Regions from separate parts of the Rahnella aceris genome, predicted to be linked through region 2. Evidence: predicted binding sites of a transcription regulator. Region 2 holds the regulator's gene; each other region holds the start of a gene.
What was found. Region 2 encodes CRP, which controls carbon source genes, mostly activating them, when cyclic AMP is high. Its sites were predicted from a motif close to ATGTGANNNNNNTCACAT; they were not measured.
Positions count from the first base shown of each region.

Region 1: yrbN (protein YrbN) is a predicted target of CRP. The motif match lies at 1,808-1,825, and genes of this name have one in related genera.
Region 3: idnO (gluconate 5-dehydrogenase) is a predicted target of CRP. The motif match lies at 1,236-1,253, and genes of this name have one in related genera.
Region 4: GW591_RS02600 (DeoR family transcriptional regulator) is a predicted target of CRP. The motif match lies at 1,599-1,616, and genes of this name have one in related genera.

Region 1 covers NZ_JAADJV010000005.1:207,750-210,912, forward strand. The annotation lists gene GW591_RS21210 (DEAD/DEAH family ATP-dependent RNA helicase) at 1-1,731, opposite strand, end outside; gene yrbN (protein YrbN) at 1,721-1,801, opposite strand; gene nlpI (lipoprotein NlpI) at 1,916-2,800, opposite strand; gene pnp (polyribonucleotide nucleotidyltransferase) at 2,930-3,163, opposite strand, start outside.
Region 2 covers NZ_JAADJV010000004.1:74,672-77,834, forward strand. The annotation lists gene GW591_RS18610 (phosphoribulokinase) at 1-763, shown strand, start outside; gene GW591_RS18615 (OsmC family protein) at 767-1,174, opposite strand; gene crp (cAMP-activated global transcriptional regulator CRP) at 1,537-2,169, shown strand; gene GW591_RS18625 (YccS/YhfK family putative transporter) at 2,231-3,163, shown strand, end outside.
Region 3 covers NZ_JAADJV010000001.1:468,844-472,006, forward strand. The annotation lists gene GW591_RS02160 (MFS transporter) at 1-5, opposite strand, end outside; gene GW591_RS02165 (LacI family DNA-binding transcriptional regulator) at 181-1,164, opposite strand; gene idnO (gluconate 5-dehydrogenase) at 1,370-2,134, shown strand; gene GW591_RS02175 (SDR family oxidoreductase) at 2,143-2,886, shown strand; gene GW591_RS02180 (cytochrome c) at 2,948-3,163, opposite strand, start outside.
Region 4 covers NZ_JAADJV010000001.1:565,813-568,975, reverse strand. The annotation lists gene GW591_RS02605 (autotransporter family protein) at 1-1,264, shown strand, start outside; gene GW591_RS02600 (DeoR family transcriptional regulator) at 1,339-1,572, opposite strand; gene moeA (molybdopterin molybdotransferase MoeA) at 1,818-3,059, shown strand; gene moeB (molybdopterin-synthase adenylyltransferase MoeB) at 3,062-3,163, shown strand, end outside.

The DNA.
Region 1 (3,163 bases), on a different contig from region 2:
ACGACGTGGAGCCTGTGGCACCGCATCACCGATCAACTGCATGTTCATCGGTTTATTCAGGATACGTGTACGGGTGAAGTGAGACAGGATCTCGCCCGGCATACCTTTCGGCAATTCGATAGTAGAGTGCGTACCGAACAGCTTGATGTTACCGATGTAACGGCTGCTGATGTCGCCTTCGTTAGCGATAGCGCCAACGATGTGACGAACTTCAACGCCATCGTCACGACCCACTTCGATGCGATACAGTTCCATTTCGCCAGCGTCACGACGCTCACGACGTGGGCTGTCGCCATCACGTGCAGGACGATCATTGCTACGTACCGGACGGTCACGACGATCGCCACGATCACCGCGGTCACCACGTTCTTCGAATTCACGACGTGGTGGACGGCTTTTGAAGACCGGATCCGCTGCAACGATCAAAGGACGTTCGCCCTGTGCCATTTTCAACAGTGCCGCCGCCAGTGTTTCAACGTCCAGCTCTTCTGCAGGTTGCAGTTTCGCCAGCAGCGCACGGTATTGATCCAGATCGCTGCTTTCCAGTTGTTGCTGAACTTTCGCTGCAAACTTAGCCAGACGACGTTCGCCCAGAACTTCTGCAGTTGGGATTTCAACTTCTGGAATGGTCAGCTTCATGGTGCGTTCAATGTTACGCAGCAAACGACGTTCACGGTTCTCAACGAACAGCAGTGCGCGACCCGCACGGCCAGCACGACCGGTACGACCGATACGGTGAACGTAAGATTCTGAGTCCATCGGGATGTCGTAGTTAACAACCAGGCTGATACGTTCTACATCGAGACCACGTGCTGCCACGTCGGTTGCGATCAAAATGTCCAGACGGCCATCTTTCAGACGTTCCAGAGTCTGCTCGCGCAGTGCCTGGTTCATGTCACCGTTCAGTGCAGCACTGCTGTAGCCACTGCGTTCCAGCGCTTCAGCCACTTCCAGCGTTGCGTTTTTGGTACGAACGAAGATGATCGCCGCATCAAAATCTTCTGCTTCCAGGAAACGCACCAGCGCTTCGTTTTTGCGCAGACCGTAGACAGACCAGTAGCTCTGGCTGATGTCAGGACGCGTGGTCACGCTTGACTGGATACGCACTTCCTGAGGATCTTTCATGAAGCGACGGGTAATGCGACGGATAGCTTCTGGCATAGTTGCAGAGAACAACGCGGTCTGATGTTCAGCCGGGATCTGCGCCATGATAGTTTCGACGTCTTCGATGAAGCCCATACGCAGCATTTCATCAGCTTCGTCCAGCACCAGGCCACTCAGGTTAGAGAGGTTCAGGGTGCCGCGTTTCAGGTGGTCCAGCAGGCGGCCCGGTGTACCCACAACAACTTGTGGTCCCTGACGCAGTGCGCGCAACTGGACGTCATAGCGCTGGCCGCCATAAAGGGCAACCACATTCACGCCATGCATGTGTTTAGAGAAATCAGTCATTGCTTCAGCAACCTGAACCGCCAGTTCGCGGGTAGGTGCCAGAACAAGAATTTGTGGTGCTTTCAGTGAAGCATCAATATTGTGCAGCAGCGGTAAAGAGAATGCGGCTGTTTTACCGGAACCTGTCTGAGCCATACCCAGAACGTCGCGGCCACTTAACAGGTGAGGAATACACTCAGCCTGGATTGGTGAAGGTTTTTCGTAGCCCAAATCAGTAAGGGCAGAAATGATCGGAGCAGACAGCCCCAGGTCAGCAAAAGAGGTTTCAAGCTCAGTAGTCATGTACACGTGCCTCATTAATAATGGCAGCCAGTCTACATAACTCGTCGAGAAAATTTTCAGTCATTTTCATTGAAAAGTGTGAACCGGCTCAAATTAGATTATAAAACGAACAAAGCAGCCCTCGCCCGTTAAGGCGCTTAAAAATGGTAAATACCATGATTAAAAGGCTGATTGGTGTCGTCAGCTATTGCTGGTCCGATTCTGATAGGTCGTCTTGCTCATGGCCCAAAAGCGCCAATTCCAACAATGCATAGCGGTGCTCAACAAAGTTATGGACGTTGTTAGCTACCGTCAGTTTGAACAGTGCCGCGGCGCTGTTCTTGTCCCCCAGACTTAGGTAATGTTTACCTAAATAGAAGTCAGTTTCACTGAGATGCTCAGCGAGCGAAGTGTTATCCGTTGCTTCTGCCTTGAGGCGTTCCATCAGCGTAGATTCGCTGATTTTGCCCAGGTAGAATTCGACGATATTCCATCCCCATTGCCCTCTGTTCGCTTTGTCATAACGCTGTTGAAGCGCTACGTCGGCATTCTTTGGATTGATTTCTCGCTCCGCAAGATAAAGCCATAACGAACGGAAGGGATCATTTGGATCGTCTCGATAAAACGCCTGCAGATCATCCTGCGCTAACGAGAATCGGCCACCGTAATACAGGGCGATACCTCGGTTCAAACGCGCGTAGTTGTAAGTTGGATCAAGCTCTAGTACAGAATCAAACGCTTCATAGGCAGCATCGAAATTGCCTGCCTGCGTTAGGTAAATCCCCAGGTAGTTAAAAACTTCTGGCATATCAGGACGAATAGACAGCGCTTGTGAAAAATCATTTCGCGCCAGTGCTCTTAGCCCGAGACTATCATACAGCACACCGCGCTCATATAATAGCTGTGCTCTCTCATCATCGGTTAATGACCGACTGGCAAGTATTTGTTCCATGCGTGCCAGGATGACTTCCTGCTGCAACGTCGGCTGCAACGGAATCGCCAGAACTTCATTTTTACGCCAATCATGGTTGCTGCATCCTGCCAACATAAGTGCTGTCGCAACATAACACCAGCGCAAGAAAGGCTTCATTTCTACTCCCGGAGACAAACATTGGATGAACATCCTGTCATCCGCTTGCTTAACACAAACGCGTCCTGCGTCCGTGAGACGAACAGCTCCTTCCCAAATGGAAAGGAGCTGTAAAACTTCTGTTACAGATTATTCTGCTGCAGGTTGCTCAGTTGTTTCGTCCTGAGAAGGTGCGGTAGCTTCTTTGATGCTCAGACGCACACGACCCTGACGGTCAACTTCGAGAACTTTAACCGGAACTTCCTGGCCCATCTGCAGGTAATCAGTCACTTTCTCTACACGCTTGTCAGCGATTTGAGAAATATGCACCAGACCTTCTTTACCGCCGCCGATGGCAACAAATGCGCCAAAGTCTACGATACG
Region 2 (3,163 bases):
GGCGGAACTGGAAGGCGACAGTTTTCATCATTTCACCCGTCCTGAAATGGATGCGGCAATACGCAAGGCGCGCGATCTGGGACGTCATATCAGCTACTTCGGGCCGGAAGCCAATGACTTTGGTTTGCTGGAAAAAAGCTTTATCGAATACGGTAAAACAGGCACTGGCCGTTCACGTAAGTATCTGCATACTTATGACGAAGCCGTTCCCTACAATCAGGTGCCGGGTACCTTTACGCCGTGGCAGGCGTTGCCGGAACCGACGGATATTTTGTTTTACGAAGGGTTACACGGTGGTGTGGTGGCGGACAAAATTGACGTTGCCGCGCAGGTCGACCTGCTGGTCGGCGTAGTGCCTATCGTCAACCTCGAATGGATCCAGAAACTGGTGCGCGATACCGGCGAGCGCGGGCATTCCCGTGAAGCGGTGATGGATTCCGTCGTGCGTTCGATGGATGACTATATCAATTACATTACGCCGCAGTTTTCCCGCACACACATCAATTTCCAGCGGGTACCCACCATCGACACCTCGAACCCGTTTGCCGCCAAAGCCATTCCGTCACTGGATGAAAGCTTTGTGGTGATTCATTTTCAGGGACTGGATGACATCGATTTCCCGTATCTGCTGGCCATGCTGCAAGGGTCGTTTATCTCGCACATCAAAACACTGGTGGTGCCGGGCGGCAAAATGGGGCTGGCGATGGAGCTGATCATGGCGCCGCTGGTGCAGCGCCTGATGGAAGGCAAGAAGATCGAGTAAACTTTATTCGGCTGCAATCACTTCAAAGCTGTGGGTGATTGTGGCCGCTTTCCCCAGCATCAGAGACACAGAACAGTATTTTTCGGCAGACAGGCTGACTGCGCGTTCAACAATCTTATCGGTCAGATCCTTACCGGTGACGATAAAATGCAGATTGATGTGAGTGAACAGACGCGGCGCTTCTTCGCGGCGTTGTGAGGTCAGCTTCACTTCACAATCACGCACGTCATTACGACCTTTTTGCAAAATTGACACCACGTCGATTGCACTACACCCCCCTGCGGACATCAGTAACATTTCCATCGGGCTTGGGGCTTTATCACCCGCGTTTCCATCCATTGAAATCTGATGACCCGATGCAGACTCACCTAAAAATGTCAGTCCTTCAACCCATTTGACACGTGCATGCATGAACTATTCTCCCGGTGAATAAACTTGTCGAAATCTGCTCTCAGAGTACCCTTTCACCTAAAATCTGGCAACGTAACCCGATCGCCATCATGCTGAAGCGAGACAACAGAAGACAGCATCTCAAACCTGTGCTACAAACAAAGCCGAAACATACTTTCCAGTAAATTGCGGTGACGGTTTTTGCGGTTTAAGTACAGAACCCACGGTGATGACAGCAATAAACAGGCTGTTGCACTCCGACATCCGCTTGCAGCATTTCTGGAGAGTTATATGCTGAAAGGGCGCTTTGGATTTGAAGTGCCGTACAGGGAACTCTGAGCCCTGTGATTTTGGGCAGCGATAACAACAGAGGATAATAGCAAATGGTTCTCGGCAAGCCACAAACAGACCCGACTCTTGAATGGTTCCTGTCTCACTGTCATATACATAAGTATCCTTCTAAAAGTACGCTGATTCACCAGGGTGAAAAAGCCGAAACGCTTTACTACATCGTGAAAGGGTCAGTTGCTGTCCTGATTAAAGATGAAGAAGGCAAGGAAATGATACTGTCCTACCTTAACCAAGGTGACTTCATCGGTGAGCTGGGACTCTTCGAAGAAGGTCAGGAACGCAGTGCCTGGGTACGTGCTAAAACTGCCTGTGAAGTGGCTGAAATTTCATATAAAAAATTCCGCCAGCTGATTCAGGTTAACCCGGATATTCTGATGCGTCTCTCCGCGCAGATGGCCAACCGTCTGCAAGTGACGTCAGAGAAAGTCGGCAACCTTGCCTTCCTTGACGTTACCGGTCGTATCGCTCAAACCTTGCTCAATCTGGCTAAACAGCCTGATGCAATGACCCATCCGGACGGGATGCAAATCAAGATTACCCGCCAGGAAATTGGCCAAATCGTCGGTTGTTCACGTGAAACAGTCGGACGCATTCTCAAAATGCTGGAAGATCAAAGCCTGATCTCCGCACACGGTAAAACGATTGTCGTTTACGGCACACGTTAATCCCTCAAAAATTGGCGCGGCAAAACACTGTCGCGCCTTTTTTATGGGCTAAGCTTTACCCATGACGCTATGGCGAAGACTGTTTTACCATCCTGAAGTGAACTACGCGCTGCGCCAGACGCTGGTGTTGTGCTTGCCTGTTGGCATTTGCTGGCTGTTTGGCAATTTGCAAATGGGCCTGCTGTTTTCCCTCTGCCCGGCCTGTTGTAACATCGCCGGTCTGGATACCCCGCATAAACGCTTTTTCAAACGCCTGCTCGTCGGCGGTTCACTCTTTGCCGTGAGCAGCCTTCTGCTGCAACTGATGCTCGAAAGCTGGCATATACCGCTGCCGCTGATCATGCTGTCGCTGGCGTTACTGCTGGGCGTCACCGGTGAAATCAGCCCGCTGCATGCGCGCCTGCTGCCCGGTGCGCTGGTGGCGACTATCTTCACGCTGAGTATGGTGGGCGTGCGCCCGATGTGGCAGGCCCCGGTGTTGTTCGCCGCTGGCACAGCCTGGTACGGATTGTTTAACTGGGCGTGGTTTCGTATTTCGGAAGAACAGCCGATGCGCGAAACGCTCAGCCAGCTCTATCTGCAACTCGCGGATTATTTCGAAGCCAAGTACAGCCTGCTGACGCAACATACCGATCCCGAAACTGCGTTACCCCCACTGCTAACCCGCCAGCAGCAGGTTATCGACCTGATTGCCCTGCTTTATCAGCAATTACACATGTTGCCCCAGCACGGACATCATCATCACCATAAGCGGCTATTTCAGCGTTTTCAGGTGGCGCTCGATTTGCAGGAGCACATTACAGTGAGCCTGCATCAGCCGGAAGAAGTGCAGAAACTGGTGGAGGAAAGCCATGCCGAAGCGGTTATCCGCCGAAATGCGCAGGTGATTTCCACCCGTCTTCGGGTGATTGCCGACGATATTCTTTATCATCGTTTATCCGGGCGCTTTACGATGGCCAATGAGCTGACCGCGCTGGAGAAAATCGCCGCGCGC
Region 3 (3,163 bases), on a different contig from region 2:
TCCATATTCTTTCCTCTGTGTGCCTGTAACCGGTGATGGCTTAATAAAAGCATTTTGAGGAAAGTATTTCGTGACAGGAGTCACGTTGAATTATGTTAAGAAAAGGTGTTACCACTTACGTGATCCTGCACCGGAGTTGGCGTGCAGGACGAAGGGGGAGAAATGGACGGGAAAGGAGGATTAAATGGTGCCGCCGAGGGAAATACGGTAATGCAAATCCACCCTTTCGATCGTCGGCAGGTTCCTGATTTTTTTGAGCAATATCTCTGCCACCACTTTCCCCATCTCAAAGCGCGGGGTGATCACGCTGGCTAATAATGGTGTAGTGGCGAGGCCGATATCCAGCCCGTGGAAACCGGAAATTGCCATATCCTGCGGGACGCGGATCCCCTGTTTGATACATTCTTGTAACACGCCGACGGCAATATCGTCATTGGTACACAAAATAGCGTTGGTCTGCGGATATAACTGACGCGCCATGGCCAGCATGCCCGCACCGATAGATACCGACGACACTTTATTAGGCGTGATATGCACCGGCGTCAGCCCGCGTTCATCCATTGCGCGGCTGTAACCCTGATAACGCTTCTGGTCGCGGGCATCCGACATCGAACCGAAATACACCACATGTTCTTTGCCGCTGGCGAGCAACGTATTCGCCATATCGTAACCGGCCTGCTGGTTATCAAAACCGACGGCAATCCGCCCGTGCGGATCGTCGAGATCCATCACCTGCGCAACAGGAATTTCTGCGGCATTCAGATACTTATCGGCTTTCAGGGTATGCACGGAATCCGTGAGGATCAGTCCGGCAAGCTGATAACCGAGCAGATTAATGATGTGTTCTTCCTCGCGCTCTTTGCTGTAATCGTAATTGACGACCAGCGTCTGAAAGCCCTGCGCGGAAGTGACCGACTCAATGCCCGCCAGTAAGTCGGAGAAAATCTGGTTGTTAAATGACGGCACTAAAATGCCGATACGCGGCGCTTTGGCCGGTCCGCGGGCTTCTTCCAGCGGATATCCCACTTCTTCCATCACCTTCGTGATGCGTTCGCGGGTTTCAGGAGACACCTTTTCCGGCGTGCGCAGAAAACGGCTCACCGTCATCTTCGTGACATCCGCCAGTTGGGCGATGTCCTGTAGTGTCACGCGCTGGTTTCTCATGCGGAGTTTTCCTGATTGGGCCTGCAAATATACCTTGTTATTGAAACAGAAAGCGCCGGAGATTGTTATCAAAATGATGATGATCACACCCGGAGTAACAGGGTTTTTTAACATTCCGTCAGGTGATCTGCATCACAGTTTAGCGCGGGGTAAACCGGTGTAGTGAAGCTAACTTTTTAAATCAGCGTTCAATAAGGCCAACGTCATGACAAATCTCTTCTCACTGGACAATAAAAAGATTCTGATTACCGGCTCGACGCGCGGTCTGGGTTTCCTGCTGGCGAAAGGGCTGGCGCAGCATGGCGCGGAAATTATCGTTAACGGTACACAACAGGAATCCACGCAAAAAGCGGCCGAAGCCCTGCGTGCTGAAGGCTTTATCGCCCATGCCGTCTCATTTGATGTCACCAGCAGTCAGGCGGTGAATCAGGCGATTGATCATATCGAAAGCACCATCGGGCCGATTGATGTGCTGGTGAATAACGCCGGTATTCAGCGCCGCCATAAATTCACCGAGTTTCCGGAAAAAGACTGGGACGACGTGATTGCCGTAAACCAGAAATCTGTGTTCCTGGTATCGCAGGCGGTGGCGCGTTACATGATCCAACGCGAGCGCGGCAAAATCATTAATATCGGTTCGATGCAAAGCGAGCTGGGTCGCGACACCATCACGCCATACGCCGCTTCAAAGGGCGCGGTAAAAATGCTGACCCGTGGCATGTGCGTTGAACTGGCACGCTACAATATTCAGGTGAACGGCATCGCGCCGGGCTATTTCAAAACTGACATGACCCAGGCGCTGGTCGATAACAAAGAGTTCTCCGAATGGCTGTGTAAACGCACGCCGGCTGCACGCTGGGGCAATCCTGAAGAGCTGGTGGGCGGCGCGGTTTATCTGTCCTCTAGGGCCTCAGATTTCGTGAATGGTCATTTACTCTTTATTGATGGCGGCATGCTGGCTGCAGTATAGGAGGCCCAATGAACAAAATCGCATTAATCACTGGCGGGGGCAGCGGTATCGGCCTGAGCGCCGCGAAAGCGCTGGAAGCGATCGGATTTAAAGTGATTCTGGCCGGGCGTAATAAGGCAAAACTCGACCAGGCGGTCGCGTTGTTTACACCGGGGCAGGCGGTGGCACGTCAGCTGGATGTGACCAGCCCGCAATCGGTGGCCGCGCTGTTTCAGGATATTCAGGAAACCTGCGGGAGGCTGGATTTGCTGTTCAATAACGCCGGTAATAACGTGAAGGATGTGCCGATCGAACAACTGCCGGTGGAAGACTGGCTGTCGGTGATCAATACCAATCTCACCGGCGCTTTTTTGTGTACGCAGGCGGCGGTAAAACTGATGAAACAACAAACGCCGCAAGGCGGACGTATCATCAACAACGGTTCGATTTCGGCGCAGTCGCCGCGCCCGAATTCTGCGCCGTACACCGCCAGCAAGCACGCGATTACCGGACTGACCAAATCCACCGCGCTCGATGGTCGCGCGTTCAACATTGCCTGCGGGCAAATCGATGTCGGCAATGCGGCGACGGATATGGGCAATAAAGCGCTGGCAGGCAGAATGCAGGCGGACGGACATATCGCTGAGGAACCGGTGATCCCGGTGGAGCGCGTCGGTGAGGCGGTGGCGTTTATGGCCGGTTTACCGCTCGACACTAACGTGCTGACCATGACCGTAATGGCCAGCGCCATGCCGCTGGTCGGGCGCGGTTAGCTTTCAGATCCGCATATAAAAAACGGCCCAAACAGGGCCGTTTTGCATTTCAGTGTACGGATTACGCTGCTTTGGTTTTGCGTTTCCGGCCAAGCCAGAAAATCAGCACCAGCAGAACAATCACGCCAGCCACCATTGCAGGAGCCATAAACGGTTGCAGTTTCGCCAGTAATGTCACCGGACCGCCTGCGCGTAACACCGCGACATCATGTGCGCTGACCTGAATGGTCGCATTGCCGTAGTTTTTCAGCACGTAGTTGGAGATGTCAGCAATCTG
Region 4 (3,163 bases), on a different contig from region 2:
TGTTACGGGCAACGCGTCCGGGCAGTTCGGATTACATATCTCTGCGTCGGGTAAGGCAGCACAGACAATTAACGACGGAATACGTGTCGCTCAGATTGATGATGCCAGCCGTCATAATGGCCTGTTCAGTCTGGAAAACAGCGTCAGTATCGGCGCTTACGACTATTATCTTTTTGAAGGGAGCAAGGATGCCACCGGCGATATGAATGACTGGTATCTGCGCGCTGAAATCCCAACACCTGACGCGCCGGTTCCTGATGTCCCAACGCCAGATAATCCGACACCGGATGTTCCTGCGCCTGCCCCGGCTACACCAGACACTTACCGTGGCGAAATCCCCAGTTATATCGCAGCACCTTATCTGAACTTGTATTATGGCATGCGTATTGCTGGCACGCTGCACGAGCGTATGGGCGATACAGAAACCTATGGCAAAGGCTACAACAATCGCGCATGGGCGAGAACCGGCGGAGAACACACTTCCTTCGATGCGGGACGTTTTGGGTACGACAGTGATTACTGGTTCGCGCAATTCGGAACCGACTTATATCAGGATGAACTGAAAAACGGCACACGCGTCCACGCTGGCATCATGGCGACATTGGGCAACCAGAGTACCGACACGCAGGATCAGGTGCGCACGTTGGCGGGGAAAAGTGCGGATGCTGGCTCAGTGCGCAGTGATGCCTACAGCGTTGGCAGCTATTACACCCGATATGCACAAGATGGCGCTTACGTTGACCTTGTCGGCCAGTTCACCTGGTATCGTAACCAGTATGAGAGCCTGCATGATACGAAACAGGACAGCTACGGCGTATTGCTTTCTGCTGAAGCAGGTCAACCCTATGCCGTCAGCACCAACTGGAAAATCGAACCTCAGGGGCAGATCATTTATCAGTATCTGAATTCAGAAGATTTCAGCGATGAAATTTCTGATATCTCTGGCGTTTCTGTCAATCAGGGCACAGCGCGTGCCGGGTTGCGTTTGTTACGCGACCAGGCAGAAGATAAAGCCAGTGAAAAATTCAAACCTTACCTGACCGCCGACGTACTGAGTAATTTCTCGGATTCACCGGATATCAATGTCGGCGGAATCGATGTCAGTACAACGGATTTTTCCGATCAATACTGGCAGACCGGCGCGGGCATGACGGCGCAACTCGCACCGAATACCTCGGTGTATGCTGATGTGAAATACGTCAAAGGGTTTGACGGCGATATGGAAGGCTACGTCGGCCATATTGGGATCCAGGGGCGTTTTTAATTCAGGTCTCTGAATCACACGCATAAAAAAGGGAAGGCATCAAAGCCTTCCCTTTTCTTATTTCGTTGCTGCGTTTAAAGCTGCGGGCAACGCTGCAAACTGTTTAGCCAGGATGTTTCAGGCTGAGCGGCCAGACGACGCGCACGTCCGTGGCGGCGTAAAATCAATCCTTTGTCCTGCATTTCACTCAGATCGCGTCTGATCGTTTCGAGACTTACATCCAGCGATTGTGCCAGTTCGCTTACCTGTAGCACTTCATGTTGTTCAACCAACTGAAGGATGGCCTGATGGCGATTTTTTTTAAGCACCGGTTATTCCTGTTTATATGACAGTTATGTGACGAAGGTCACAAATAACGGTAACTATAATACCTGCGTTACATTGTTAATTTTGGGATCGATCTCAATTTTTCAGGAATCCGCGCAGAATTTTTACGCCTTCGGCGCTTTTTGGTTCGCTGCGTTTCTCTGTCATACTATGCGCATGCTCCATTTCCCTGCCCGGCACCGCTGAAAATACCTGCTACGCCGGGACGAATGACTAAGGATTTTTTATGGAATTCAATACTGCCGGTCTGATCTCACTTGACGAAGCGCTGGATAAAATGCGCGACTGTGTACCGCCTAAAACAAGTCAGGAGGCCGAATCCCTGCCACTTGCTGGCGCCGCGGGCCGCATAACCGCCGCACCGGTGCTTTCACCGGTTTTTGTGCCACCTTTTGATAACTCCGCGATGGATGGCTATGCCGTACGTTGCACAGACTTGCACGACGGCGCGGTGTTCCCGGTCGCGGGCAAAGCCTTTGCCGGTGCGCCTTTTCATGGCGAATGGCCTGCCGGAACCTGTATCCGCATCATGACCGGTGCGCCAGTTCCCGCCGGTGCCGATGCAGTAATCATGCAGGAACAGGCTGAAGTTTCAGATGCAGGAGTACGTTTCACTGCAACAGCGCAAAAAGGCCAGAATATCCGCCTGACCGGAGACGACATTAAACAGGGCGACAGCGTGCTACCTGCCGGTGTACGGCTCGGTGCGGCAGAATTACCGCTGCTGGCCTCGCTGGGCGTCACCCACGTCAAGGTCTGGAAACCGCTGAAAGTCGCCGTATTCTCCACCGGCGATGAACTGCAACCGGTGGGAACGCCTTTGCAGGAGGGGCAGATTTACGATACCAACCGTTTCGCTGTGCGCCTGATGCTGGAACAACTGGGCTGTACCGTCCTGGATTTAGGCATTATTCGCGATAATCCCCTGGCGCTGCGTAAAGCCTTCGAAGAAGCCAATGCGTTTGCCGATCTGGTGATTTCCAGCGGCGGCGTATCGGTCGGTGAAGCCGATTACACGAAGCAGATTCTGGATGAACTGGGTGAAATTGGTTTCTGGAAACTTGCCATGAAACCGGGCAAACCTTTTGCTTTCGGTAAACTGGAAAGCAGCTGGTTCTGCGGTTTGCCGGGGAATCCGGTGTCGGCAGCACTGACGTTTTATCAGCTGGTTCAGCCATTTATTGCACAGTTGTCCGGCCATACGGCCTGGCAGTTCCCGCCCCGCCTGAAGGCAAAAGCGGTGACACCCTTGAAAAAATCCCCCGGACGTCTCGATTTCCAGCGCGGTATTTTCAGCACCAGCGCCGAAGGACAACTGGAAGTGCGCACCACCGGCCATCAGGGTTCGCACGTATTCAGCTCATTCAGCCAGGCCAACTGTTTTATCGTGCTTGAACGCGGGCGCGGTAACGTGGCCGCAGGCGAAATCGTTGAAATCGAACCGTTTAACGCCCTGCTGCGGAGCTGAATATGCCTCAACTGCCGGAACTGACGGACGCTGAAACCCTGCGTTATAACCGCCAGATCGTTCTGAAAGGGTTTGATTTTGACGGCCAGGAACAACTGAAAGCC